3 regions of the Bifidobacterium sp. genome follow, and region 3 is predicted to be linked to each of the others. Evidence: riboswitches for the same ligand, from Rfam matches in the RefSeq annotation. Region 3 holds a riboswitch; each other region holds the start of a gene.
The links. A riboswitch is a leader RNA that binds a small molecule or an ion and turns the genes downstream of it on or off. The one in region 3 is predicted to bind thiamine pyrophosphate.
Positions count from the first base shown of each region.

Region 1: linked by a shared signal. The riboswitch ahead of LKI20_RS06105 (TenA family protein) and the one ahead of thiD (bifunctional hydroxymethylpyrimidine kinase/phosphomethylpyrimidine kinase) in region 3 are both predicted to bind thiamine pyrophosphate.
Region 2: linked by a shared signal. The riboswitch ahead of thiS (sulfur carrier protein ThiS) and the one ahead of thiD (bifunctional hydroxymethylpyrimidine kinase/phosphomethylpyrimidine kinase) in region 3 are both predicted to bind thiamine pyrophosphate.

Region 1 covers NZ_JALCLM010000001.1:1,409,931-1,419,951, reverse strand. Annotated here, with positions in the region: gene dnaJ (molecular chaperone DnaJ) at 1-202, shown strand, start outside; gene LKI20_RS06145 (fructosamine kinase family protein) at 518-1,312, opposite strand; gene uppP (undecaprenyl-diphosphatase UppP) at 1,510-2,382, shown strand; gene LKI20_RS06135 (PAC2 family protein) at 2,533-3,387, opposite strand; tRNA gene LKI20_RS06130 (tRNA-Gly) at 3,559-3,631, shown strand; tRNA gene LKI20_RS06125 (tRNA-Cys) at 3,658-3,728, shown strand; tRNA gene LKI20_RS06120 (tRNA-Val) at 3,749-3,820, shown strand; tRNA gene LKI20_RS06115 (tRNA-Val) at 3,849-3,921, shown strand; gene LKI20_RS06110 (metal-dependent hydrolase family protein) at 3,982-5,307, opposite strand; gene LKI20_RS06105 (TenA family protein) at 5,606-6,259, opposite strand; TPP riboswitch at 6,344-6,440, opposite strand; gene LKI20_RS06100 (extracellular solute-binding protein) at 6,781-8,394, shown strand; gene LKI20_RS06095 (ABC transporter permease) at 8,575-9,486, shown strand; gene LKI20_RS06090 (carbohydrate ABC transporter permease) at 9,500-10,021, shown strand, end outside.
Region 2 covers NZ_JALCLM010000001.1:728,401-738,421, reverse strand. Annotated here, with positions in the region: gene LKI20_RS02980 (LysE/ArgO family amino acid transporter) at 1-658, opposite strand, end outside; gene LKI20_RS02975 (LysR family transcriptional regulator ArgP) at 729-1,730, shown strand; gene LKI20_RS02970 (thiazole synthase) at 1,839-2,792, opposite strand; gene thiF (sulfur carrier protein ThiS adenylyltransferase ThiF) at 2,858-3,580, opposite strand; gene thiS (sulfur carrier protein ThiS) at 3,584-3,769, opposite strand; TPP riboswitch at 4,042-4,145, opposite strand; gene LKI20_RS02955 (PhzA/PhzB family protein) at 4,246-4,770, shown strand; gene LKI20_RS02950 (aldo/keto reductase) at 4,808-5,725, shown strand; gene LKI20_RS02945 (holo-ACP synthase) at 5,757-6,248, opposite strand; gene LKI20_RS02940 (type I polyketide synthase) at 6,571-10,021, opposite strand, start outside.
Region 3 covers NZ_JALCLM010000001.1:1,251,205-1,261,225, reverse strand. Annotated here, with positions in the region: gene LKI20_RS05415 (DUF6273 domain-containing protein) at 1-705, opposite strand, end outside; gene LKI20_RS05410 (hypothetical protein) at 1,011-1,547, opposite strand; gene LKI20_RS05405 (hypothetical protein) at 1,585-2,181, opposite strand; gene tenA (thiaminase II) at 2,771-3,523, opposite strand; gene LKI20_RS05395 (HAD family hydrolase) at 3,622-4,290, opposite strand; gene thiD (bifunctional hydroxymethylpyrimidine kinase/phosphomethylpyrimidine kinase) at 4,295-5,113, opposite strand; TPP riboswitch at 5,106-5,221, opposite strand; gene LKI20_RS05385 (DNA repair protein RecN) at 5,353-7,176, opposite strand; gene LKI20_RS05380 (NAD kinase) at 7,189-8,178, opposite strand; gene LKI20_RS05375 (hypothetical protein) at 8,229-8,363, opposite strand; gene LKI20_RS05370 (TlyA family RNA methyltransferase) at 8,586-9,353, opposite strand; gene LKI20_RS05365 (hypothetical protein) at 9,355-9,555, opposite strand; gene LKI20_RS05360 (HAD-IIA family hydrolase) at 9,570-10,021, opposite strand, start outside.

The sequences.
Region 1 (10,021 bases), 160 kb from region 3:
GCGCACGCCAGGGGAGCGAGGCGAACTCATAGCCCACGTAGCAGTCGAAATTCCAACGAAGCTGAAAGACTCCGAACAGAAGCTCATGCTTTCCTTCAGCAAATCACATGACAGCGAAGCCACGCATACAGCACAAGCTTCCAAACCAGCACCGCAAAACCGCAAGGGATTCTTTAACCGTTTGAAGGATGCGCTCAGCTAGGCGTTCGAGATAGACGGCGCAGTCGGGTCTCTCCGCAGCAACTGTGCCAAGCAGCACGAGAAGCATGCTGATTTGCTGTCTTCTCGTGCTGCATGGCACACTTTCAAGGCTTAGCAGATGGTTGCCTTTGCGGTGGCTCACTTCGCTTAAAACTATAGAAATTGCTTAAAACTATAGAAATGTACGTTGGGTGGTTGCGACGTGTGGCAAGCGCTGCGCGCTTCTTCGCAGCCTTTGTAATCGCCGAAGCGATTACCTTCGCGCAGCCTTTGCGGCTGCTCACCGAGTCTACGTACAGCACACAGTGCTGTACGCTTAACGCCTCAGCAGTGAGCGGCACATTGAACGGTATTCGCTGACATAGCCACCACCGAAGAAGACACAATGACCTGCAATCGGATAAAGCTGCCAGAGAGTGTATCTATCTGCAAATCCCTGAGCAAGTTGGTGGACGGACTGATAGCCATCGATGATGTTAGAGAGATATGACATACCGAAAAGGTGCAGCATGGCTAGATCTTCTTCTCGATGCCCACCATGTGCAGCTGGATCGATGAGCACAGCTTCACTACGACCCTGATCGGCAGTCCACATGACGTTGCCGCTCCATAAATCACCATGTATACGTGCAGGCGAATCTGAGGCTGCTGGGCCTAGCAACTCAGGCAATGCAGATACGATGTCTTGCGTCATGCTCATGTCAGACTGATTAAGAGACCCACGCTGGATACCTAGCTCCACCATCGGCAGTAAACGACCTTGAGCGAAGTATTCTTCAGCAGTTGTCCAATTGCCAGTATCCATAGGAACAGGATCTTGCAAAGGACCAAAGTAACAAGTACCAGAATATCCTGCTGGTGCCTCACCAAAATAGTCCGCGCCAAAATCGTGTAGATGCGCTAAAGCTGCCCCAAAATCATATGCAGCCTTAGGCGTAGGAGATGAGGAATTGACACGCTCAATATCAAGGTAATCGTCACCCCAACCGAAAACTTCGACCACACGTGGACCACCATGCCCATAGGCTTCACGCAACCATTTCAGGCCACGGCCCTCACACTCAAAGAACCCGTGAGGGGAGTGAGCCCTGGATTTCCTGTACTGTTCCATAACATCTCCCAACTCAACTGCGGAGCCAGAGCAGTTGTTTGACTATTCTGCTGTGTTGTAGCACTTACCCATTGTGGGCATTCTGCGCGACAAGCCGGTCGATACGCCAAAGTTCCTGGAATTTCGCTACTCTAATGAAGGTTATGCATGCGCAGATAACAACATCTGTGTTAAACACATGAGTAATACGAGGGTTTATGAATTTCTTCGAAGCGATACTAATGGGAATCATTCAGGGTCTCACCGAATTTCTGCCTGTTTCTTCAAGTGCGCATATACGTATAGCAGGGGCTTTACTTGGACAAGATCCAGGAGCGGCATTTACAGCAATCATCCAACTTGGTACTGAAAGTGCTGTATTGCTCTATTTCCGCCATGACATTGCTCGAATTCTTAGCCATTGGTTTATGTGTTTGCGCGGCAAAGATGGTGCAGAAATGTCCAAGAGACTTGGCGCAGACGATAAAGATGCATCACTCGGATGGTTTATTATCGTTGGAACGTTGCCTATCGTGATAGCAGGAGTGCTATTCCAGAAGAGCATTGAGAGCAGTTTACGCAACCTTTGGATCACCGTATTGATGCTGATTGTTTTTGGCTTGCTCCTGTGGTTTTTTGACGCCAGGAGTAAACAATCAAAGACGATTGCAGAAATGACTCTTAAAGATGCAGCAATTTTCGGTGTTGGACAAATGCTCGCTCTAGTACCTGGTGTTTCCCGCTCAGGTGGAACAATTACTTTTGGTCGAGCATTAGGATATACCCGAGAGGATGCTGCGAGAATTAGCTTCTTAATGGCTATTCCTGCCGTGTTCGGTGCAGGAATTCTGGAAACCGTAAAATCCTTGGGCGATGCCAGTAGTGCTGCAGGATTCCCAGGATGGGGAGCGACTATCTGTGCAACACTGGTGAGCTTTGTAGTCGGGTATTTAGTAATTATCGCTTTCTTAAAAATCGTTTCCACATTTTCATATAAAGGCTTCGCCATTTACCGTATAGCACTTGCAGTTATCGTTGCACTGCTGCTCATCACAGGGGTGCTCGCACCACTTGCAGGTTCTGTCGCTTAAACAACCCTCGATAAGGGGCAGATACACATTTGTGTAGGGATTTCTATGTATGCCTGCACTCCAGCATATGCGGGATTGGCGGAATTTCAATGTTCCGTCAATCCCACATTAGGTAATGTAGAGAGAAATCCCTACACAAGCGCTAAGACTCTAGGAATTATCTGAAGAGCTACCTGAACCTGGCTCTTGGAGGAAGGATTCAGCCTCGGCGATAATGTCTCCAACATTCATAGTAGAGAGTTCTGCCTGCTCACGAACTTTATGCTCAAAATCATATTCTCGTTCCAGCCGATGCACATAATCAGATAAATCGTCGTTGCAGCGGATTAATACCTCTGCCTGCGCTTTCCAACGATCTGCTCGTTCTTGCAAATCACCCTCTTTGAGAGGCACGCCCAAAAGATCTGAGAGTGTTCTTAACAGTTGCAGGGTCCCTTGTGCACATTCATCACTACCGAGATACTGAGGTACAGAAATCCAAATTGGTTCCGTAGCAAAGCCATTTTCTTCAGCTAAGGTATCTAACACAGTTGGAATGCCAATTGGACCACAGTGTTCGTCTCCATTGTCACAGCCACAGTCGTCACTATACGATTCAACTGGTAGAGGACGGGTGTGAGGACAGTCAGCATACATTGACCCAAGAGTCACAATCGTATCGATGTCGCATTCTTCAGCAATATGCATGCTGCGTATGCAGTACTCCTTCCACCTGTAGTTAGGTTCAGGAGCCATTTGTGCAAAAATCTTGTGATGCGCATCGATGGTGATTTCATAGAAAACTGTTTCAGGCCAAACAAGGCGCCGTTGGCCTTGAACATGGCACATCATCGGGCGTGAAATCTGATAGTCGTAGAAACCATCACAGTTGATACGAGCCACTTCGCGCGAATCGTATGCGTCAATAAGATGGCGCAGTACATTAGTCGCTGCCTGGCATGCATCATTCCAGCCCTCAAACGCCGCGATTAATACGTTTTGGGATTGCAGTGCTTCTTCACTCACAGGTCTTAGAGTAGCTGCTAATTGTTGAGGATTGAAGATTTTTCCAAGCGAGAACACTCCTTGATGTATTGAGACTCGCTGATAAGACACGCAATTTGCGTAATGCCAACCATGTAGTTATAGTAGTGACTCGTGCTTGGAGGTAAGCTTCTGGGCATGAGGTGCAGTGATGCGGGCATAGCTTAGTTGGTAAAGCGCGACCTTGCCAAGGTCGAGACCGCGGGTTCGAGTCCCGTTGCCCGCTCGAGGTCCGAGACATAGACCAGTCACGGTGGGTTAGCCAAGCGGTTAGGCAGCGGCCTGCAAAGCCGTTTAGACGAGTTCGACTCTCGTACCCACCTCGAAGTCGTAAGACTTTACCGGGCGGTTGGCGCAGCGGTAGCGCACTTCCCTGACACGGAAGGGGTCACTGGTTCGATCCCAGTATCGCCCACAAGGACACCGAGTCCTTACCCAAACTCGGGCGATTGGCGCAGCGGCTAGCGCACTTCGTTCACACCGAAGGGGTCGCAGGTTCGATTCCTGCATCGCCCACAGTATTGTTCCCCTCTTCGGTTTTCTATTATGTTTACAATCTTCCTTACGCCTTACTACTCATTGCTGCATATTGTCGAGCTGCTGGTCAATATCGCTAAAGCGCGTAACGTGTGGATTCATCAGAACTTTGCCTCGCGCAATAACTAGTTCCGGATGTTTAAAGCTATTCCACGACTGCAGCGGGTTGTCCTCTAGAAGAAGCATATCGGCAGAGAAACCCTTTTCAATCTTTCCTGTGACCTGTTCAAATCCTAGAATTTTCGCATTTTCTTGAGTCGCTGCATGAATTGCCTCAATCGGGCTGAGACCACCGAATCTATTCAGTAGTGCAAGTTCACGCCAGGTGTTGTATTGGGTTACGAATGTCATAGCGGTATCTGTGCCCATACCAATGGAAATGCCGTTAGCCCGTGCGTCATGAATTCCTTGAACCATTTCATCAACCGCAATATGCGCATTCGCTACAACAATGTCACTTACGCCAGTGATATCTTGGCTGATCTTCACAAGAGGCAACGCCGCAGATAATGTCGGGATCAGCGCTGACCAGCCACGTAACGAGAGGGGATTGTTCTGAAAGAGGTCAACAATCTCATCGTTCATCGCACAACCATGCTCAATCGTATCCACACCAGCGCGTAAAGCCATTGTTACTCCCAATGGACTTTGAGCATGCGCCGCAACTAAAAGACCAGCATGATGCGCTTCTACACATATTGCCGCCATCTCTTCTTCGCTCATCTGGGGGCGACCGGCATCACCTATTCGTCTAGCATCCGTGACACCACCAGTGGCTGCGATTTTGATTGCAGTTACGCCATGCATGATATTGATGCGAGCGTTCTTCCTGTTCTGTGAGGGGGAATCACCGATCAGCGCTATCTGAGGGCTGCCATGCCCGCCTGTAATAGCGAGAAGGGGTCCTGAAGCCAACATTCTTGATCCGAGTTCCTTGCCCTTATCAATTTGCTGCTGCAGAGCGACCGCTTCATAACCCACATCTCCCACGGTACGGAATGTAGTTACTCCCGAGAGCAACAAGGTTCGTGCATTGAGCTTTGCTCGGTGCTTTGATAGTAGAGTCCCGATTGGGCTATGAAGCACAGAGCTGACTGCTCGTTGAAATGTAGGGCCTGTCAACAATTCAGGCAAGGGTTTGCCTTCTGAAAAGAGATGGACATGCGCATTGATTAATCCGGGAAGCAAATATTTTCCGCTACCATCTAGTCGATGGCAGTTCTGTGGAACTACAGTGTGTTGTTTCGGACCAACCGCCGTAATCGTACCGTTAGTACCGACGACGACGTTATACCCTCGCAGCAGACCATCTTGAGCATCTTCGCTAATAATATTTACGTTGCATATTGCAAAAGAATCGTTCATAGCATCAATCCCTACTGGTCACGGCACATTGCCTTAACACATTCACTACATAGCCCAACTGCCATATATACCACGTCATGATAGTGGTGCATCCATATGAATGAGTTTAGAAGAACATACAGTCGCTACCAGTGACCTTGAAAAGAGGAAGGACGAGAGCAATACTGATCCGCAGTTGGTGTATATTGCCAAGAATTATTGCCTAGGAAAATGCGTACAGGCTGAGATAGTTCCTCACATATATCCCAGCCCTTACACATCGTTGACGTCATCATTCCGTTATCGACAACATCAGGGTTTATTCGTGTATATAAGCGTCATCGAAAAACCCCAATTCAAAGTGCACGGCATCGGTGAAATGACGGGCAACTTCAGAATCCTGAGGATCAGCAACACGATTGAACTCATCAATAAGAAACTGGACCCACGCAGAGAAATCATTGCCACGATGCACATCAATCCAGCCGATATGTTGATCCTTTTCGGGCATCCTGCTTCCTCCCGCAGTTGATTCCTCAGCCCAATCCAAATAGATAGATTCTGCAACGACCAGCACCGCAAGTGCTTGAGCATAAGAATGAGAGTCAACAGCATCCCGATACAATTTGCGGAATCCCTTGGAAGAGGGAGTGAGTTCGGGCGCTGTTAGTTCATCATCGCTCACATGGAACTGTACAAAGCGGTCGTGAAAATAGGTATTCTCGTCATTAGCGATAAAGCCCATCTGCTGGCCCAAGCGTACTTTGGCTGGCATTGTATCTGCTGCAGCAATGGCCTCACCCAGTAGTGAATAGAAATCGTAAGAAAATTGCCAATCTTGTATAAGGTAATGTCGCAATATCTCGTCAGGCAAGGTGTCAGATACCAACTCGTTCACGAAACGATGGTGAATCGTACTATCCCATTCCTGTGAACATTGAGCTTTAAGTACGTCGTATGCTGTGGTATTCATCGTTGTTGCCCCTTACTACTTTCACTACATACAGCCTTGGTAGCGCAATATGTAAATACACTTCGTAGTGGGCATTGATTATGCAGAGTCATCACATGACATCCCTTCGTCAGTACTAGCTGTATCAGGTTCGACGGGTTTTTCTCAGCAGCAACTATTTGCGGCACCCCGAGTCGGGATTTACACTACCGCTGGGCAAGGATGTGCGTTTGTGTAGGGATTTTGGGGGACAGCAGATTGCTAGTAAACGGGCTTTTGTTGGAAATACAGCATTTCTTAGGAGCTCTTGATTACAAATAATTCTGGATTTACTACACAAACGGAGCTTCATAGAAACAAACATTCAAGAAACGCTGTCAATCGTTTGACGTAAATCGATTGACGTGTTAATTTGATGTCAGCATTCCAGCAGAGAAGCAACGGATACTCATCTGCATGGTCCGTATTGGAATGTGAGGTACCTTCTTGCGCCGCCAACGACGGGGCACGTTGGGGAAGAACAGAATGAAAGGATGGAAATCATGGCACGACGAGGTGCTAAACGGCGCTTGCTCTCACTAGCAGCTGCAGCGCTTGCATCAACGATGGTTCTTGCTGGGTGTGGAGGTTCTGGCAGCGATGAGGCCACAGTTGACGCCAATGGAAAACCAATCGTCAAGATTCTCATTACACGATATTCAACTGATGTAGCGATGAAAACCATGGGGTGGACGAAGGACATCGAAACAGCCTGCGACTGCACAATAAAATGGGATGATGTCGCTGACTCATCTTGGAGCCAACAGAAATCCGCAGTTTTGGCTTCGGGTGATGTTCCAGATGTCTCAATTTTCACCTTCGATCCGACAGACGGCGAACAATATCCATACTTTGAAGATCTTTCAAAGCATTTGAACCAAATGCCCAATGTCAAGAAATTCTTTGCCACTCAGACTAGTGCCAAAAAGATGGTTGCTGACAAAGAAGGCCATGTTTATGTCTTGCCATCTGACCGCGGAGAAAACTACCGTGTCTCCTCGAATCACATGTTCATCAACAAGACATGGTTAGACAAACTCGGTCTGCAAATGCCCACAACTTGGGATGAATTAACCAAGGTTCTCACCGCTTTCAAGACTCAAGATCCTAATGGCAACGGCAAAGCGGATGAAGTGCCCTTCAATATGCGCAGAATTGACACCACAGGATTCTCACTTTGGAATCCCTTTGTACTGCTGAATTCTATGGGAATCACCACTAGCTTCGCCGGCACATCACCCTCATTCCAAGGCATTTACGTGAAGGATGGCAAAGTCGGAAACTTCCTTGAGAGCGACGAATATAAGAGTGTTGTCAAGTATTTGCACTCCTTGATGGAGCAAGGACTCATTCCTGCAGATGCACTAACACGAGAAGACGCTGCCATAACCGCTGATACGGTAAGCGACGGCAAAACTGCAAAGAGCGGCATGATAGTTGGCTGGGCTACTACTGATTTTGAGAAACTTAAGGATCAATATGTGGCACTACCTTCACTCAAGGCAACAGCTTCGACCCCTGATTCCGATGTCACTTGGGATTCCTCACAGGATTTGACTGAGCTATCCAACCACGCCATCGCTGTTTCCAAAGATGCACCCAACAAGGAAGCCATTTATAAGGTGGTTAACGCACTCTACGGAGAAAAGGTTTCAATCCAACAGTATTACGGTGATATTCCTGAAGACGTTACCAGCTCAGACAACAGCACCTACACAGTCAACGATCGTTGCTTCGATTCCAGCACCAAAGACCCATGCAAAGCGACTGCTGATCGTTTTGCTGGTTGGATTCCAGATAGTGCAACCGTCAAAAATGACCAGGCTAGTGAGGCTTTGAAGGAAGCAGATTCTGCTTACACCAAGGCATTCGCCAACGTTGATCAGACCAAGGATGTCATGCCAATCTACGTTCGTCCAGATTCGGATGATCAGACAACCATCACTAATAACAACACTGCTGTATTGAACTATGCATTGACCAAGACCGCCACATGGATCCAAAAGGGTGGTGTGGATGCCGACTGGGATGCCTATGTGAAGAAGCTTGACAGTGTAGGACTCACACAGAACGTCAAACTCTGGCAAAAGTACTACAACGAGTACACCAAGAACTGATCACAGGCTAGCTAACGCAATCGGAAGGGAAGCGCAATGACCCAGAGCGCAACAGTCGCAAGCGTAGCGGCAGGGCAAACACAGGTTACCCCTGGTTTGCAGGATTCTACGCAAATAGTCCCAGTCGCAGCGGCAGCGACAACAAGTAAGCGACGCAAGCGGCACGAAAGGCATCCAGCGATGCCTAAGCATGGTTCATTCATCTCACGTTTGGGTGAACATTTCAAGCGCTACTGGCAATTATGGCTGATGGTAACACCAGCTATCTGCTTCATTGGGCTGTTCGCCTACGTACCAATGTATGGCGTTCAGCTTGCCTTCCGAGATTTCGTTCCCAGCAAGGGCCTCGCAGGAGGCCCTTGGGTCGGGCTCAAATATTTCAGGCAATTCCTTGAGTCACCGATGTTCGGCAACATTATGAAGAACACCATTTCCATCAGTTTGTGGACGATGGTTATGGGCTTCATTGCACCAATTATCTTGGCACTGCTTATCAACCAGATTGGAAGCACCAAGGTTAAAGGTTTTGTTCAGACCATCACGTACATGCCTCACTTCATCTCAACTGTGGTGATTGTGGCAATGATCAATATCTTCCTGACACCAGGAACTGGCTTGCTAGGACGTTTCCTTGGAGACACCAGCTTGCTGGGGAATCCTAATCTCTTTACCCCTATATATTGGATTACGGAAGTTTGGCAGCACGTAGGTTGGAATTCGATTATTTATCTCGCAGCTCTGTCCAGCGTTGATACAGCACTGTATGAAGCTGCAAAAGTTGATGGCGCTCGTCGTTTCCAACTCATCCGATATGTTGACATTCCAACTATTCTGCCAACCTGTGGCATACTGCTAATTCTCAATATGGGAAGTGTGCTCAACGTTGGCTTTGAAAAGGTGTTCTTGATGCAGAACGCTCTTAACTTGTCATCTTCAGAAGTGATTTCGACATACACCTACAAGATAGGTATCGTGTCCAATCAGTTCTCTTATTCGACAGCTATAGGACTGTTCAATACATTAATCAACTTCGTGTTCCTCGTCATCGCCAATACGATCTCGAAGAGAGTTTCCGAAACCAGTATCTTCTGAGGGGGGAATCACTATGACATCAACAATTTTGCAAGGATCTTCCGGTCAGCCGGAAACTTCTAAAATCAGTGGAAACGATATTCCCTGGAATAAAAAAACGAAACAATCCAAAACGCTTAGTGACCGCATAGCCGACGGACTGATTGCCGTACTCGTTGTCGCAATCATTCTGGTAGTGCTTTACCCACTATGGTTCATTGTTATCGCTTCATTCTCTGATCCAACGAAAGTTGCTATTGGTGAGGTACTTACCCTCCCTAAAGGCACTAATTTCACCGGATACACGAAGATATTCGCCGATTCTCGAATCTGGACCGGTTATAAAAACACCCTGATTTATGCTTTCGCAGGTACAGCTCTCAATATGGTAGTTACCCTGCCAGCCGCATTTGCCTTGTCTCGCTCTGAATTCAAGCCGCGTCGTGTAATCATGTTCCTGTTTACATTCACGATGTTCTTTGGCGGCGGCCTAATTCCTAGCTACCTGTTGTATAAGCAGATTGGCATTTTGAACTCTATGTGGGTGTTTATCCTT
Region 2 (10,021 bases), 520 kb from region 3:
GCGCAATCCAAGCAATCCGATTATTGAACAGTCGCGCCATCTTACTGGAGACAAAACCCAGCAACAAGAACCACACCACACTGCACAGCATCGCCCCCGTAGCGAAAGACCACCTCATATCAGTCCCGTAAGTTGCAGCAATACTACCAAGCAACACAATCGAATCAAGGTACACGCTTGGATTAAGGAATGTGAATCCAAGACACGACAATATGCTTTTTTTCAACGAAGTCTGGGCTGGTTTAACCATCGCCGGAGGTGCTATTTCAGATGATGTAGTGCCAAGATTGGCACTGTTGCTATTGTCGGAGCGTTGGTTTGGCCATTCTTCCGATATATGGCGTTGCATTCTCATAGCTCGAAATTGGATCCAGGCTCTTCTAAAACCGAATATGCCATATAACAAGAGCACTACTGCCCCAGCCCACGTCAATCCTTTGATGACTAAAGGATGACTTTGCACCACCTGTCCCATACCTTGAGTTCCCAGAGTAATCATCAGCAGGTCAGCAGCGATACAAATTGCCAAAATCTGTGGCACATGTGATCGAGCAATGCCCTGACGAATGATGAAAGTATTCTGCGCGCCTACAGCCACGATGAGACCTGCCTGGCTGAGAAAACCAGAGAGCAGTATGGGAAGGAAAATCGAGTTCATACTTGGAGATTAGCTGTACTAATGAAGTAAGTCCAAGTAATTATATTTATAATATATTAGAATTTCTTATATGAGAGAATATCCTGGAACGCCTCGAATTGACAGGTCAGCCGCTTCGCAGAAGCTAACCGACGTTAGCGATACCGCTTCGCAGCTACAGACGCATGACTTATCGGCAAACATCAGAGCTATACCACTCGATCAATTACTCGCTTTGCAAAGTATCGTAGAGGAGGGCAGTTTTGACGCTGCAGCTGACACACTGCACATTTCACAATCAGCAATCAGTCAGCGTATCAAATCGTTGGAATCGCAGGTCGGCCACATCGTTATACAACGCAGCAAACCTGTGCAAGCAACAGCCATGGGGCAATTTCTACTTCGTCTAGCCAGACAAATCACTTTGGCACAAGAAGAGGCCGCCCAACGTATTGACAGCGAGCAACGCAACAGCACAGTAAACATTCGTATCGTTGTTAATGCTGACTCATTAGAGGGGTGGGTATTACCTGCTCTGGCACCGATAGCAAAGCAATCTATAGCGCTGGATATCAAACGTCAAGATGAACATATCTCTACACGAATGCTGCGCTCAGGCGAAGCTATGGCTGCTATCACGGCCGAGGAAACACCCGTCCAAGGTTGCACCATGACCAAACTCGGGTCCATGGCCTATTTCGCTGCCGCCACACCAGAATTTGCAGCCCGATGGTTCCCAAATGGACTCAGCAAGGAATCACTGGAAAATGCTCCATTGGTGCAATACGACCGCGATGACCAGTTGCAATATCACTTTATTCGCAGAATCACTCGAGCCAAAGTACATCCGCCCATGCATTTCGTCCCGACATCGATAGGCTATAACGATGCCGTCTCATTAGGCTTCGGATGGGGTCTCATCCCCTCCACAAGCTACGCCACATATCCGAAAAACACTTTGGTCCAGCTGTCACCACAAGAGCCCTTATTACTCCCTCTATTCTGGCAACAGTGGAAACTCTCATCTCCTGCTCTTGACACGGTGGCAGAGGCAATCATCCGTGCCAGCAGTAATGCCTTAGTTCAAGATTGATCTTTTATGCACAGAGTTAGACGATAACTGCGATAATAGTAGAGATATCTCGAGCAATATTCAGAAAAAAACTCCACTATTATCGCAGTTATCAACGTAATGAGTTCACTATGAACCCAGATAATCAGATTCCTCTGTCGGGCTCGAAGGAACTGCACGCCCATGAGTGACGATGCCTAAACCAGCGAGATATGCTTCTCTACCTGCTTGCACGGCATGTTTAAATGCACGAGCCATTACTGGAATGTTCTGAGCACTAGCAATCGCCGTGTAGGCCATTATGGCGTCCGCTCCCATTTCCATAGCCTCTGCAGCTTGGCTAGGACGTCCTATCCCTGCGTCAATAATTACCGGAACCTTAGCATTGTCAATAATGACTTCTATTAGATCACGTGTCCCCAAGCCCTTATTTGAGCCGATTAATGAGCCCAAAGGCATCACGCAAGCTGCACCAGCATTCTCAAGCTGTTTGGCAGCCAGAGGATCAGGCATCATATATGGCATAACAACGAAACCTTCATTCGCCAATTGTTCCGTAGCCTTGATTGTCTCCGTATTATCTGGCAACAAATATTTCGTCTCATGCTCGATCTCGACTTTGATAAAATCAGTGCCGCAGACTTCTCGAGCAAGTCTGGCAATACGCACAGCCTCTTGCGCATTACGTGCCCCTGAAGTGTTGGGAAGCATAGTAACTCCATCAGGAATGAAATCGAGAAGATTATTCTCAGGCGTTCTGCACCTACGCAACGCCATGGTGACAATCTGTGTTCCTGCATTTTCAATGGCCGCTTTTATGAGCGATACATCATATCGACCAGAGCCAAGGATGAATCGACTAGTGAATTGGTGCCCACCAAGAACTAGCGGATCGCTTCCTCCTGTCGCTAAGTTGTCAAAGGCATGTTCACCAGGAACTGGTAACAGAGCAACATTGTGCGCTGTGCCGATTAATTCATCGAGCTCTTGAGCACTCAGCGTCTGCACATTCTCAGCAGGCGAAGATCCACCAGACTGTTGTGCAATATCTATCGGGTCTATCGGGTTACTACCACTCATCATCGTACTTTCTTTGTATTGACAAATTCAATTGCACTTAAGAATTCAAATACCGATCACTGCATCATTCAGGCAACATTTTGACCAAGGATAAGTCGGGTAATCATATTGGCCTCGTGACATGCAACAACGCCAACTCGAGGAGCCATAAGCCCCTCTCCTGGCACAGGGGCAGTCACGCCGTCGCCACAGAAATAGAAATGCTCCGAGATACGTTTAGTTTCGATGGTGTTTGAACTTCCAAACCCCGCCATTCCAGAGGCAGTCAGCAGTTGAGCATGAGGCAGATATTCGAGAACCGCATTCACTAAAATACTTTTGTTCTCGGGCACATCAAAAGCTTCCGCGATAATCTCATCGTCCGCAAATAATGAAGCTACATTCTGCTCATTGACTGCTACAGAATCAATACGAACCTCAACATAGGGGTTAATTTGAGCAAGGTTCGATCTCAGTGCCTCAGTTTTCAGCTGCCCAAGATCTTTGAGGAAGTACTGTTGCCGATTGAGATTCGACATATCTACACGATCAAAGTCCACCAGGTGTAAATGACCGACTCCTATGCGTGTTAACGCTACAGCTATGGTCGAGCCTAAGCCTCCCAGACCAGCAATAGCAACATGGGCGGCATCTAGCTGACGTTGTACCTGTTGAGTGTGACGCTCAAATAGAGCGTTCTGAAGCTCTTGTTTACTCACCAAACTTTTTGGATCACCACAGCGATTAAATGCTGCGCGACGAGCCTCGATCTGTTCGGTGCTAGCTGATATAGATTGTTCTTGAGAAATCATCACTCAGCCTCCCTGAACGAAAGTTACGATTTCGACGGTATCGTCATCACTCAGCATCGTTTCAGCGTGCTTGCGCAACGGTATGATGCCACCGTTGACTTCAACCTGCCACTCGTTGAGCCTGTAAGCCTCGCTCTTTGAGCAAGTCAGACACACTAAGCGCAACGCTTCGCGCGTATTGCTCCCCATTAATAATCACTGCACAATCCCCCTTGTTGCCACAAGTTGCGCATCCAGTACGCACGAGTACCCCCCCAACATCCATGGGACGAATCTCGCGACACCATCATTCGTTGGTGCACTACTGCATACGCAACATTGAGTTATCGGGAACGGAATCCCATACAGCAATACCGCCACACCATTGAGGGGAATGACAATACCTTGCCCATGCTTCTTCATCAGGGTGGGTACTTCTTATCACCTACAACGGGTGACGGGAATAAAGAGTCAACGTCATTTGACGTTAGATAACCATTTCCTTACGGCGGCATTACCCGCATCAAGTTCTCGGTCGAAGTCTAGGACTTCCTCTCAGCCTTTTCAGGCTCCCGTTCGATTACGATTATGATATTCGCCTCAACCATCGACATTCTTGTATGTTCAGATTCTCAATGACATCAACACTGAGATAGCAATGTCTTGCTACTTGGCATGATGTAAGCATGACAGCAGCACACGAATCTGGTATCGATATCCCCGAGGGCAGCGCTCCACAGCGCAAAACCGTTGAGCATCAGCGCGCTCAGAACTACACGGTTATTGAGCGTTATCTTCACTCAGGTCATGGCGAAGCGCTACTACAACGACATAAGCTCTTTTGCGAAGATGGTATTTCAGGCTTGTGGACTTCTGACAGCGGCTCCCCAGTCTTTGCGCAGGGCCGTGACAGTATCGCACAATACGATATCTGGTCTGCAGAGCACTTCCCTGACTGGCAATGGCACAACATCCGTATATGGCAAACTGACGATATTAACCAGCTGTGGGCTGAGTGCGACGGCGAAGGTACCCTCATACTCCCCAGCCATCCACCCGTGCATTACCGGAATCATTTCATTTATTCCTTCGAAATGCGTAACGGTCAGATTCTGCGCGAGCGTGAATTCATGAATCCGATTACTGAGATGAAAGCCCTAGGTATGCAAACACCAACCATAGATCTGGGTGACTTTCCAGAAACTCATTAATTCCGCTTACACGCCACTCGAAAGAAGAACAGCAGCGATGACATCAACCACAACAATCAGCGCCATAGATTTTGCCGGTTATACTATCCCGCGCTTAGGCCTCGGATGTATGGCTCTGTCTATTGAAGGTCGCCCAGCGTATTCCACAGCTGTTGCTACCATCCATAGTGCACTCGACGCTGGGGTGCGTTACCTTGACACGGCATGGTCATACTACCTACCGCGATACTCGCCTCAATCTCACAACAACGCCTCAAGATTGGAACAATCTGACTATGGAGAACGCTTGGTCCATGAGGCAGTAACAACTTGGGATGGCCCACAACAAGATGTGCTGATAGCAAGCAAAATCGGATGGTCTCGCACCGTAGATCAATATGGAACATATGGATGGCAGGCTGACGCACGGCCAGAGACCATTATTGCTCAAGCAAAAGAATCAGCACAGCGATTAGGGGTTGAAAGCTTGGGACTGCTGTACTCACATTGCGATGACCCCAATGTGCCTTACGAAGATCAGATGGGAGCTTTCCGTCAGCTAGTTGATGAGGGGGTTGCTCGCACTATTGGAATCTCTAGGGTTGATAACCACAATATCGACGTTGCACATCACATTCTTGGCAAAGCTTTGGTAGCCGTGCAGAATCAGTTCTCACCCTCATACCCAGATCCGCTGCACACCATGGACCATTGCAAGGCCTTAAACCTAGCTTTTGTGTGCTGGTCACCGCTGGGAGGATTTCTTGATCCTGTTGATGCAGGCGCTTATGATGCTTTCAAAAAAGTAGCCCAACGACGCGGCATCTCCTATCAACGAGTAGTACTCGCTTGGGAATTATCTCGCTGCGAGACACTTATCACCATTCCCAGTGCCCGTAATCCACATGAAATTCAAGACTCGTTCGCAGCCACACAATTGCTACTCACTGAGGAAGAATTGTCGCAACTGCCGTAATGCTGGTGTCTATATGAGATGACAGCTGCTCTCATTCAACAGGTGGTAAAGCACATATGGCTACTGCGGACGCCACAGTCCCGTCATGGCTGAGCGAGAGATGCCATGTAATCTCATCATGTTGTGTATCTGCTTCGCGTCTACTGGCGCGTCCTACAGATTCACGCAAACACTGTTCTACAGCTACGGCAAGCACCACATGTGGTCGTCCACGCGAATCATCAAGTATTTCAATTTGAGCCCACGGGATAGATTCCACTGAATATGGAGATGGTCTATTCCCCAGCGCTTCTTCCCATGCCTTGATCACTGCTTCTTTACCTGCCCAGCGTGCTGCGAGGTGCACATTCTCACCATCGCCTTTGAGCTGAGCTCGTATCTCACTCTGCCTACGCTCTCGCACTGAAAACAACGATTTGAAAGTGGAACCTGGCATGTTGAGTTGCTCAACAAAGGCAGGCACATCCACCACATCGTGCCCAAGGCCAAGAACTGCCCCTACTGCCGCATGTTCAATCACCATATCTTCATTCTCTCGCTCTTTACCCGAATATACATACTGCGCAGAAGCACTAAACAGCACGCCATGGAGTCATTATTCAGCTCCAATCAGACGTAGCGATTATTGTGTAGGGATTCCAAAGTGCAAATCACTGCACATGGCTCAACAATGGCGGAATAACAACAACCGGTTTATTCAAAGTGTCAAGATAACGCAAAAATCCCTACACAAACGAATTCGCCCCCTTTGTCAAAGCAAAAACTGTGCATTTGGACACGCGCAGCAGACCAACAATCGATGTCTAGCGTGCCCAAATGCACAGTTTCAACGAGAACTCATGAGATCAGCGCTCGTAGTATCCACTCTCACCGAGACGAGCTGCTGGATTAAGCAGCATAGCCTTCTCAACCTCGTGACCGTCATAGCCATGACCATCTTCATGGAAGCGACGGTTATCAATTGGCGTATACAGTTCAGCGCGGCCCATCATGCCTTCGATGAAGTGACGCTGACCTGCTGCCAAACGAGCATTAGCCTTCTCACGCCATTCCTCCAAAGCCTTCTTACCAGCCGTATTTGCCACAGCAGCTTCAAACGCACCCGGGTTAACGATTGCACCGAAGCCAGAGACATGACCGAAGCCCAGTGAAGTTACCAAACCTGCCTTGACTGTGCCAACAGGCAAAGGCTTGGTCAGCCATACCATATGGTCATCATGGCGAAGTTTAGGATCAACACAATCTAGAGAAGCATTCGCTGGGACTACACCTGACTTGAAGAGCTGAGTCAAACCATTGATCTGGAAGATGCAAGCACCACCCTTGGCATGACCAGTCAAACTCTTCTGTGAAATCACATACAAGGGATTACCATCTGCACGGCCAATAGCATGGGCCAAGGTGTTGTGCAGCTCAGATTCGTTCGGATCATTGGCATTAGTTGACGTGTCATGCTTGGATACCACACCGATTTCATCTGGAGAAACACCCAAGACATCAAGGTCGTGAACCAGCTTAGAATCCTTGCCGCCGAGTCCGGCCGCAAGCGCGCCCAGACCTGGTGCTGGAATCGAAGTGTGTCCACCATCCGCAAAGGAATGGATGTATCCAACGACACCGGCCACTGGCAATCCCATTCGCAATGCAATGTCACCGCGTGTTACCAGAATCGTGCCGCCGCCCTGTGATTCAAGGAATCCGCCACGTCGACGATCGTTAGCTCTCGAGAAGAAGCGAGGACTGATACCTTTTGCAGACATCTCAGCAGAATTGGCAGTGGCATTCATGTTGCCGAAACCAATCACTGATTCCACACCAATGTCATCAATCGCACCAGTGACTACGAAGTCAGCCTTACCCAGAGCAATCTTATCGACACCCTCTTCAAGGGAGACGGCTGCTGTGGCGCAAGCCGATACTGGCTGAATCATGCTGCCATAACCGCCGATGTAGGACTGCATCACGTGTGCAGCGACCACGTTTGGTAGCGCTTCTTGCAGGATATCGGTCGGTACTTCCTTATTCAGGTAGCGATCCAGATACAGCTTACGCATCGAGGACATACCACCGAAACCGGTACCCTGTGTGCTGGCCACCATCGAGGGGTGCACGGCTTGCAAAATCTCGACTGGTGAGAAACCAGCTGAGATATATGCATCCACGGCTGTGACGATATTCCACAGAGCAATCTCATCAACTGCGCCAACCATAGAAGCAGGGATACCCCACTTCAACGGGTCAAAGCCCTTCGGGAACTGTCCGCCAACTGTTCTACTCATCGTCGCACGACGAGGTACGCGCACTACTGAACCTTGATGTCGGGTAACTATCCACTCTCCTGATTCTTCATCAGGTCGGATAGAAGTATGAGAATCATCCAACTTCACATACTCTCTAGCAACGTCTTCTGTTGGTACTGAGAACTCAACATCGTGGTCGAGGAATACGTCAGCCGTTTCCTCATCAGTATTATCTTTGTAGTCGTTGCCCATACCTTCGTCGAATGGGCGAATACCAGAACGAGCCACAACTTCATCGTGATATCGCTCAGCAATATCTTCTTCAGGGACCAGATTGCCCTCGACGTCATACCAGCCAGCCTTCGGACTATCCTGCCAAACGAGTAGACCCATATTCCAAGCGAGCTCGAGCACACCTGCAGCTGTGAGTTCAACTTGGCCGTCAGAGTGGATACCTAACTCAGCTTCAAAACGTGTACGTCCTGAACCCCAAGGACCAAGCTCACCTACCGACACAATGACAATCTCATCCTCTGGTTTGGCACTCACGCGCTTCCACTCAGAAAGATTGACATGTGGCTGGCTAGGTACATGAGGAGTAGGCAAGGCCTTAATCACGGCTGCAGCAGAGCCTGTGTCTGCACGACTTCCCTCATTTGCGCTGTTAGCAGCTTGCTCCGTTTCATTTCTAGCAGCATCAGCCATTGCTTCTGCTCGAAGCGCCTTGATATCGATAGGCGAATCACCAAGCCCACCAGTCAGATCAACATCGAGAGGCGCACTAATAGCCTTAATCCGAGCATCCACCGTGCACAGTGCGAGCAACTCGGTCGAGATTTTCTCTGTCGAGTAAGTCTTAAGACCGTGACGTTCAACAACTTCCACTAGAGGATCATTGCCACCCATCAGTCCAGTGCCGCGAACCCATCCAATTCTAGGATGTGCAAAGGTGACACGATCGGACCAGTTCTTTTCTGCACGAGCGCGGTTGACAATGGCGTCGAAGGCAGATTTGACCTCACCATAAGCTCCATCTCCGCCGAAAATACCGCGATTCGGAGAACCAGGTAGCACCACGTGCATCTTATGCTGAACATCAATACTTGATCCGAGAGCCGCAAAACCTCCGATTGCACGTTCCACACCCCAGAGCATCAACCTAGCCTGAGACTCAAACAGTTCACCTGAATCAGCCAAAGTACCGTGCACAGGAGGAGCAGCGAACGGGAAGAAGAGACTTGGCTCGTAAGCAGGCTTAAGAATCGTAGTAGTCGCGCCTGTTGTTTTCTTCTGTTCATTACCAACCCAAGACACCAAGGCATCCACGTCACGATAGCTGGAAAGATTGGCCGGAACCAGCCAGAGTTTTGCCCCACCAACTGCGTGTTCGCGATAAGTGCGCTTGGCCCATTCAACGATGGAAGGCTTGAAACTGTGCGAAGTTGCCACGACTGTGGCGCCTCCTGCAAGCAAACCAGCCACAACTTGAGCTGCTATGGAATTAGGCGCAACACCAGTAACAACTGCCACGTCTTTGGCAAAACGCGATGCCGTAGCATCCTGCAAGGTAGACTGACCTGCCTCTTGCGCTATACGCATGAAGGTCTGCGCCAGTTCATCGTCACCAGACTTACGAGACTTGGTGGCATACCATGCAGCCTGCTCTTGCACTTGTTGGCCTGCACCAAGGAAGCTCAATGACATCAGTGCCTTGTCGCGGGTGTAGAAGATACGAGCAAGATCTTCTCTTGCTGTGGCCCATCGATCGTCAAACAGTATCGCCTTGCGATCGTCAAATCGAGGAGCAACCTGTTGAGGCCAATCGGCACCAAGCTCAGCCTGTACAGCTTCGACAACGGCTGCACTCTCATCCTCTTCCTGTTCAGGAAGAGCTTCCTGAACGCCAAGTTGGTTGAGAACAAAGCGAGCAGTTGAGGCCAGTACACCCTTCGAACCAGTCACTTGTTGCGCGAAGGCATCGAGAGCTGCTGAATCCACAACTGCACCGCCTGCGGCACCACCAGCACTGGGCAGCCCAACGCTCACTGAATGTGCC
Region 3 (10,021 bases):
ATCTGCTACACAAACGCCTTTAAGTTCAGTTGCTGTCATCACATCTTGTTCGAATGGAGAGTAGTTCATGCCAGCAATGTCTGCAGTACTATTTGGTGCATCCAATACTGTAGCAAGATTCGATTGGTAGCCTGCTAGTTGATACTCGAAGGTGTTTTTCTTATTTGTAGTGGTATCAAATTTCACACCTTCTGCAACAACCGCTTCAGAGAATAGCAATGCTTCATTGCTTTGAATTCCAGTGGTATAGGTTTTCTTAGATTGCCCACCACTGCCAACGGCATTGTCGGCTATCTTAGAGGGAATGTCTCCGAAGCCAAGTGTTTTGTATCCACTTTGTAGCGAATAATTGTTGTAGGTTTGTTGATTCCCCTGTTTACCAAACAATATCCGGCGTGTGTTTGCCCAGCCATCTCCTTGCGGAACAGTGGCGCTGTCCGCATCAAGCACAGGCAAAACTTTACTGCCATCAATCTTGGCAGCTTTCAACGCGCTGAAATACCCATCGTTGCCGTAACCCTGTTCATCACTCGCGGATGCTGGTTGTGGGGTTAAGACGTTGGCGCAGATGATGCTGGCGGCTACACAGGTGAGGAGCAATAGCAGCATACTCAGCAGACGCTTTTGCGGGCGCAGTCGTGCGTTCCTCTGTGCCTGCGGCACCTGAACCCGTCGCACCTGCGCTGGAATGCTGTTCTGTCTCATTGAACCCTCACCACTTCTTTGAAGAGATTGTTGCGAGCGAAGCCTCGCTCACCAATTCCGCATCATGTGCACCACTACCACTGGGAATGTTGAGTGGTGGTCGCGTGTGTGTGCACGCGACCATAAGTACGGTATTGATACCGTCTGTGCCGCACTCCCAACACCAAGACACGGCACACATCCATTGGCGATGGTTTAACAAGCACAATCGCCGTCACTACATGAGATTGCGAAACTGTTGAAATTGCCAACACTGTGATATTCCAACACAGTGATATTCCAATATTTCGCAATAGAAACCTGACTTATTCTGCTTCTTCAGCTACGACAGTGAAGGTTAGTTGACCTGAGTAGTCGCCAGCCTCGGCATCACTGTCAACCACACCACCAACGAAACGAGCTTGCAATGTTCCAGTTGCGGTTTCTCCATCACCGGCAGTAAGCAGCTCTGTACCATCCTGCGCAGTGATTTCTGTTCCGGTATTGATTCTGACGCCATACTCCAAGTCATTACTGCCCGAGCTCACGACCAGTTTGTTGTCGCTGATTTCCGCAATATTCACAGCAACATTGAATCCTGTTGCCTCATCGATGGAAATGTTGCCGCTGTCGCCAACCCACTCAGACACATCATCAGGTGCATTACCATCCAGGTTGAAGCCGGAAGGCAGAGTTACCACTACTGCCGCATCATCGGCATAAATCTGGACAGTGACATCAATATTGTGATCACCAGTGCCAACTTCTGCTGCGCTAGCGGCACCCACGAAGGAAGCTGAGGCGAGCAATGCAAGGGCGGCTGCACCAGCAGCGAAACGAAGCTTGTTGCTTGTTGTAGTCATGATCTTCAATCCTTTACTCATTGTTGTTTCTTGATTACTACTGAGCCACGGTGATTTCACAAGGCATTTCCACCTTGTTTAATCCCTGTGGATCTTTCTCATCCAAAGTCCACGCCTGAACCAGCCACGTAGCCTTATGAACGCCGGGTGAAAGAGCACGGGAAAGACGCTGCTCTCCCACCTCCACGCCAGGTTTAATTAAGCCGCTTTCCCAGAGCGTCTCCCCATCCAAATCTAAAATGTATGACACTGCGAAAGTGTTTTCTGCAGAGTTTTTGATAGGTGCATGAGCCACAGAGCCGCCGGTAACTTCCACCTTGGGATACCCGGCAATACGCACGCTCCCAGGCTGCAACGGAGTCCCCGACTCAGATGACTGACCTTGCGCCCAACTGACGCCGCCAGCCTCATGAGTCTCTGCAGGACGCATTAACCACCAAGCCGCCAAGCCACCCAACAACGCCAACAGCAGCACGCCAACCAAAATCCAAGGCAGCGCGCGCTTGCGATTCTTGTGTTCTTCTTCAGGCGATGGTCCGGAACCACGAACATGCTTTGCCCCAGCCACTTCCGGCGTTATTTCATTAATATCCGCACTCTCACCTTCGTGAGAGAGCAACACGTCCGACTCCATACCAATAACTCCCCTTCAACGACCGACAAGACGCCCCCCCCCCGCGACCGGTGCTAACAGCTACCGAGCTCTGATCCACAGCACTAGTAGTGCAACGATCACGAGAATCTGGAAATCCAGATGCACGTTAGGGGGAATGCCCAAAAACATGGGTTTAACCACTGACTTAATTTATTATACGTATAGTTCAGTTTTATGCGAATAGGTTAATTTTTGCGTATATATTCATATTTGCCAAATTGTCGCTGCTCTTAGGTAGTGCAGCGATTACTACAGCGGACAGTATCGAGCGGACAGTGACGAGAGAATATTGACGAAATGACATTTGCGCTTCAGCGCTACATCAATCCCGACGAATGCTTAGATACGGTTTGATTAGCGTTGCGGAGTACTGCACTGCTGAGATTATGGGCAGGGTGGAAACACCTCATCATTGAGGTTGCTTGCCACTGTGCCCAACGCTAGGGATGAGCCCTGAAACCACTATTCACCGATGTAACATAATGCTTTCGTAGCGATTATCATCGGTTCGTATCACTGATAGGGTGCAGCTATGCCTTGAGCATCAGCGTGCGTCCCGCTACGCACTTCACCGCTCGTCCCACTGCGCTTTCCATGAGCGCTGCATGCGGTAAGCACTGTCCCAAAACATATATTCGTGTTCTACGCCTACACGGAAAATCGAGTCCAATTCTTTGAGTCTGCGCTCACTAAGCTCTCGAGTCTGGTCCTCTATGATGTCTAGGAGCCAAACAGCGCTCTGCCAAAAATCATCAGCAGCATACATGTCTACCCAATCTTTGTAAGGATTGGCAGCCAGGGTTGCGCTGTTGTCGTGAGCTAAGCGAGTGCCATAGTCTGCATATACCCAAGCACAAGGCAGCACAGCCACTAATACATCAACCAGTGGTTTAGCATAAGCGATAGCGAGCATATTCGAGGTGTAAGCTCTGGCAAAAGCTGATTGCGTGGCCCCTTCAATTTGTTCACGAGTGATGCCATAGCGCTCAATATAGCTTTTGTGCACCTGATCTCGCTCACCAACAATGGCTTGTTGCACTTGCACCATCCTCTCGATAATTCTGTCATCATCACTCTTAGTCATCGCGAGCGCATGCACTTTGGCATAATCATTGAGATAGAGATAGTCCTGAAGCATGTAGAAGGTGAATCTCTCCTTTGAGAGCGTCCCCTTCCCCAGTTCTTGCACGAATGGCTGCTCATAGCCTTCTTGCCACACATCCTTGGAAACCTCATAGAATCTTCGTGCTATTGGTGTGCTGACTGATCTGCTGAGGTGATCGAAGGAAACTGGTAATACTGCTGGACGTTTTGTTGACATAGCTTGGTACTCCTTAAGTTGAAACTGTGCCAATAAGCACGTTGGCGGCAGGATTTCTAGGTCTTAGCGTGCTTATTGCACAGTTTCGGATGAATACTTTAGAGCAGTTCGCGGGGAGCATCCGAGAAATCGTGGATTGCACCTTCAGCTAATGCAGAGATATCTTGCCACTGCTGTTCAGATGAAGCATCGAACATCGCCCACGGATGCATGCCAATGCTTCCAGCGGTGTTGATACCGACCAACAAATCCTCAAATACCGTGCAATGCTTGGGTGCAATCCCTAGCAGCGACGCGGCATGTAGATACACGTCAGGGTGCTCTTTACCATTACCGCCAGCATCGTCGACACTGCAAATAGCGCTGAAATACTCAGAAATTCCAGCATGCTGTAACGCTGGATTCCGCAACTCGGGAGGTAGCGTAGTAGCGACTGCCAGCTTTGCGCCAGACTCATACAAATATTCCAAGTATTCGGCAGCGTGAGGTTTCAACTGCACCGTGGTGGCGTAAGCTTCTGCAGCCATACCGTTCCACTCCTGCATGAGGTCTTCGGGAGTATCAGTGAGACCAAAGCGCGCAATGGTATAGACCGCTATATCTCGAAATTGCATTGATGCGACGGTGGTGCTGAAATCCTCAGGAACTTCAATGTTTCGTTTCGCCAAAGATTGTGCATCCAGCTCATCCCAGACACCCATTGAATCGAGCAAGGTACCATCTAAATCAAAGATTGCGGCTTTGCCGTTGTTGAGATGATTGCTCACGTGTTTACTCCTTGAAACCGTCGAGTCCGTGAGCATACAAATCCCAGAAGTGATTCGTTGGCCCATTACCTTTACCAAGTTCGAGAGAATGTTCAATAGCCATAGTGACATACTGCTTGGCTCGTTCAATTGCCTTGTGGAACGGTAACCCTAAGGCCAAATTTGCAGCGATTGCTGAAGAATATGTGCAGCCAGTACCATGCGTATTTTTGGTCTGAATCCTCGGTGCTGTGAATTCGAAGAAACGTTCACCGTCGAAAAGCACATCAGTAGCATCACCTTTGGCATGCCCGCCTTTGACTAGCACGCTTGAACACCCCATAGCTTGAATCTGTTGAGCAGCTTCCCTCTGGGTATCCATGTCGGTAATAGACATACCTGCAATACGTTCAGCTTCAGGGATATTAGGAGTCAATACGTCAGCGCGTGGAATCACCGTTTCTATGAGCCAACCGATGCAAGATGGATCCATCAGCGGCGCACCATTCTTGGCATACATCACAGGATCAATAACCACATTAGGTGCCTGATACTGATTGAGCTTATTGACCACGACCTTCATAATGTCGGGACTGTCAAGCATCCCAACTTTGACGGCTTTTGGTGGAATATCTTCGAATACTGCATCAATTTGATCAGCAATAATGCTCGCGTCCACATCTAGCACCGATATGACTCGTGCGGTGTTTTCTGCAACTACAGAAGTTATGACTGACATGGCAAACACACCGTTCGCACTCATAGATTTAATGTCAGCTTGGATACCCGCACCACCCGAACAATCGGAGCCTGCTATTGACAGGACGGGCGTTAATGTACTCATTGCTGTTCCTCCCTACGCTGGTATTAACCAACAGGTTCTAAGGGTCAGGCACGGATGACATTCATCCGTGGTCTCTCTCAACTCCTTCGAGTTCCCCCGTAACATAAGTCGTTCCGACGCTACCGCCGAATGACGACAAGAAATCTTGTCTGCTTCACGCACTTGGCTGTGTGTGTGCCTGCTGAATCGCACAACGTGAGCTCATACGTGGGCTCATATCCTTGGCTCACAGCTATAGCTCAAATTCGGCTTGATTGCAGCAGTTCTCTAGCATGACTCAAGGAAGTCTCGGATTCACTGCCCGCTAGCATGCGAGCAATCTCTCGTTCACGTTCCAAACCCTCAACACGCTCGACGACAGTTTGAATCTCTTGAATCTGCTGGATCTCCCCTTCTTCGCTTGGTGCAGCCTCAACGTTTCGCAGACCTTTCGATACTACGAACTGGGTGTCCGCCCATGAGGCCACCTGTGGGAGATGGGTGACCACAATCACTTGAGCACTTTGTGCCAACAACGCTAATCGTTTACCTAATTCAACAGCTGCTTTGCCACCAACACCTGCATCAACCTCATCAAAAATAAACACACCCCTATCTGGAGTGCTTGCTGATGCGTCCGTTACCTGACCTCGCGAGGAATTATTTGGCGAGCCTGTTTCTGTTGACGTGCCGACACTGCGATCAGCGGCAACTAACTCTAATCCCAACATTAATCGGCTGAGCTCGCCGCCCGATGCACTCTTGCCCATCGCTAAACGCGGGGCTCCTGGAAATGCTGTAAACACAAACTCAATATCGTCACCACCGTGAGCGTCTAAAATGTTGGAGTTCTGCCCACCACTCGTTCTAGGATTCACTGTGACTTCTAATATCGATCCTCGCATAGCTAGCGCTTCAAGCTCTTTGCTCACACGCTGGCTCAACTGCTGAGCCGCTTTGCGCCTAACTACGCTGAGCGCGTCAGCGGCAGCCATTGCTTGTTTATTCAAGTTATCGAGTTCAGCTCGTAATGCTGCTAGACGTTCAGGTGATGCATCCATATCCTGCACATCATTTTCTGCTTTATCCCGCCACACGAGCACGTCAGCAATACTCGGACCCCAACGTTTGGTTAACTCATCTAGCTCGTGGATTCTCCCGTTAATCGTATCGAGATCGCTGGCACTGTCTTCATCATCAATTTGCCCGCTGAGAGTAAAAACCACTTCACTAATTTCTTGGCTCAGAGATTTCAATGTATCCGCAGCTTCGCCAAAAACTTCGTGGATATGAATATCTTCCAAGGACCGCGCTGCATCATCAATCAACGATAGCGCTCCAGCATGTTGTGCGTCTACATCCATTTGAGAAGGGTCTAGTGCACTCAGAGCGGATGCCACGCCGTGAGTTATTGCAGCCGCATGTTCAATACGTTCGCGGCGAGATTTTAACTCCTCATCTTCGCCCTTATGAGGATCAACGTCGTTAATTCGTGCGATTGATTCTCGTAAATATGTTGCCTGAGCAATTGAAGCGGATTGCTCACCTTCAAGAATGTTGAGTTTGTGCTTAATAGATTGCAACGCATCCCAAGCTTTGGTGTATGCCGCGAGTTCCTCACCGTCGTTGGCAAAGTGATCTAAAAACTCACGTTGGCGAGCGGAAGATGCCATACGCATTTGATCTGACTGACCATGGATGGTAATCATATGCGCCGAGATATTCTCAAGCACGCTTCGTGGAACCGTATGCCCGTTAAGCATCGCTCTCGAACGACCATGAGAGGGAACTGATCTGGTGAGATACAGCTCACCATCCTCGCCTGCGGCACCGGCATCATTTGCTAATTCGTCCGCTTGTGACCCTTGAGAAACTGCAAAAACAGCTTGTGCCCACACGTCATTACTTGTGCCTGACGAAGCTCTACCTGATTGAATCGACGCGCCAGACACTAAACGCAAAGCGTCCAACAACATCGATTTTCCTGCGCCAGTTTCACCAGTGATAGCTGTCATTCCTGAGCCGGTGGAAAGCACCGCGTGCCGTATTGGGCCAAGGTTGCGTATTTCAAGTTCCTCAAGCATTGCTCACCTTTTCTACTGACCGTCACTCTGATCTGGCGCTTCTAGGCTTCGCTGTTGCTGCTGCGCCTGCTGAGCAATCTGCTGCCCATCATGCTGCCCAGCACTATTTTGGCGCAGTCCCTTGTGATATCGGTGCTCACGCCAACCAACCACAGGAAGATCAAATTTCGTCACAAGACGACTAGTAAAGGGCACCCCGGAAAGTCTGGCTAATCGCAAGGTATCATGCGATTCTCTGACCTCAATACGAGTGCCTCGTGGCAACCCCAGTTGACGTCTTCCATCACAACAAATCCACCCATCCGATGTGGATTCATCGAGGATATCGAGCGAAAACTTTGAATCTGAGCCGATAATCAGTGGCCGTGCGAACAAGGCATGGGCAGCTAAAGGTACTAACTGCAGAGCTTTAACATCAGGCCATATTATCGGCCCGCCTGCAGAGAATGCGTATGCGGTTGAACCAGTTGGGGTGGCCACAATGACCCCATCACAACTGAAAGAGCTCATCTCTACATCATCAACGCGGATGCTGACCTCGACCATTTTCCCTCGGTCAGAACGCTCTAAGGTCACATCATTCAACGCCCAATCGCTGATAGGTTTTTCTGCGCCAGGCAGCCACACATCAATGTGCGCAATCATTCTGGAATCGATCGAATAGTCGTGAGCAGCAATTTTGCCCATCGCTTCGCTCATTTGAAAACTTTCAAATTCTGCAAGAAAACCTACATGCCCTAAGTTCACACCGAGAATAGGAACGTTAGTACATTTCACCAATTCTGCGGCACGCAGTATCGTGCCATCACCACCAAGCACTACAACGATTTCAGTATCTTCACTGACCAAAGGAGACGGCATCCCAAACTCCGGTGCCTCAAGATTGTCAATAATGGAAACAGAAAAACCAGATTGTCTTAGCTGCTCAACAGCCTCACGAACAACCGTACCGCCGGTGCGTAAGCGGCTGTGAGTAACCACCACCGCATTTCGCTGGCCCATACTCTCGTTCCTTCCCTATAGGACTGATAGGCATGTGAAGTTCACCATCATTATGGTTCACTATCGTTGTAGTTCATAGTGAAATATACCTGTGGACTATCCGCCGCTATCAATCCTAAACCACCAATACCCAATACAGGCTGAACGTGAAACTCCCAAAACACCCAAAAGCTGATATTTGGCATCTCGAGCTCCAAAATTGACATGAATGGAAGGCATATTGACTCGTTCAGGCATCACCAACTACAAGTGTTGTCGTTTGTGTAGGGATTCAAAAGTATCTCAACGTTTTTTAGAAGAAAGATTTGGCTTAATTCCAACAAAAAATCGATCGCTTGCGCTGAGGAATACTTGAGGTATTAGCAATAATCCCTACACAAACGAATAAGAGACCTCAATTTGACCTTCTAGAGGTCTTTTTGGAGCCATAACAGGTATTCAACATTGCCATGAGTGCCTGTGATTGGCGATGGTGTGCGTGATTTTACTGAAAAGCCGCAAGACTGAGCACACTGCTCAACCGATTGGACGGCGAGTTCACGAATATCATCGTTGTCGACAATACCGTGCCTGCCAAGTCGTTCTTTGCCAACTTCAAACTGCGGTTTTACCAACAGCACAACATGCCCACGAGAGCTAATCAAACGTGCAATTACTGGAATCACATAGCGCAGGGAGATGAATGAAACGTCGGACACTACGTAACTGGGCTGGAATGGCAAATCAGCAAGGTCGATATCCCGAATGTTGGCACCTTCCATCACGGCGACCCGTGGATCCTCGCGAATGCGATCAATCAGCTGCCCATGCCCCACATCCAGAGCAATAACCTTGTGAGCACCACGCCGTAGAAGCACATCAGTAAATCCTCCTGTGGAAGCACCAATATCTAGGCAGAAATGCTCATGAGGAGAAGGCAAACCCAATGGTTCGAAACTCTTGAATGCGCCTAATAACTTGTATGCGCCTCTGGAAGCATAATCGTCACCTGTATTAATCGTGATGCTGTCATGCGAAGTCACTCTCTGAGAAGCTTTGCTAGCAAGGTCACCGTTAACTCGGACTGCAGCACTGTCGATAAGATGCTGTGCCCTGGTTCTAGAACTCACTAGTCCTCGCGCCACAATGACTGCGTCAAGACGACCATCACTGACGAATACATCCGGAGTTTGCATATCAGTTCCTGCGCTGTTGCAAATCCTGCTCCAAGATTCTCAAAACCTCGGAGTAAGAAGCAATTTGAGTATCAAAATCTTGATCCTCGATGCCGCTCAGCTTGGGAAAACGATCTAGAAGAGAGCTATGCTCTGTTTCCGTTTGCTCCACATCTGTTTGCTCGACATCTGTTTGATCTGGGTTAGTAGCTTCCTCTGCCATACCAATCAGTGACCTTAGATAGTCAAGAGATCAGAAGGAATGCTGAGTTGAGCAGGGTCGCAACCACTATCAGCAGCTTCCCACGCGGCACAGCTCACAGCGCGAAGAGCGTCCAGACCGTCTGCCTGATACTGCTGTTCCTCTGTTGCTGAGATTGCTCCAACTGAAACATCTTCTGAACTGGTGAGCTGGATACCGTTATCTACCACCTTGGCCACTACATCACCGCATTGCCACGATCCATCAGCGCGCTGTACTGGCTGAGGATGCACAGCATTCAGACCTCGCAAATCTCTCGCTATGAAAGTTGGGCGTTGTATTTCCGGCGCGGTAAGTATCTGTTGCGCATCAGCAACGCCTGTCAAGACCACGAGTGAATCGTATCCACCGCGATTCGCGGCTTCAATATCAGTATCCAAACGATCACCAACTGGTAATGATTGAGCTACTGGAACGATGTCGTCCG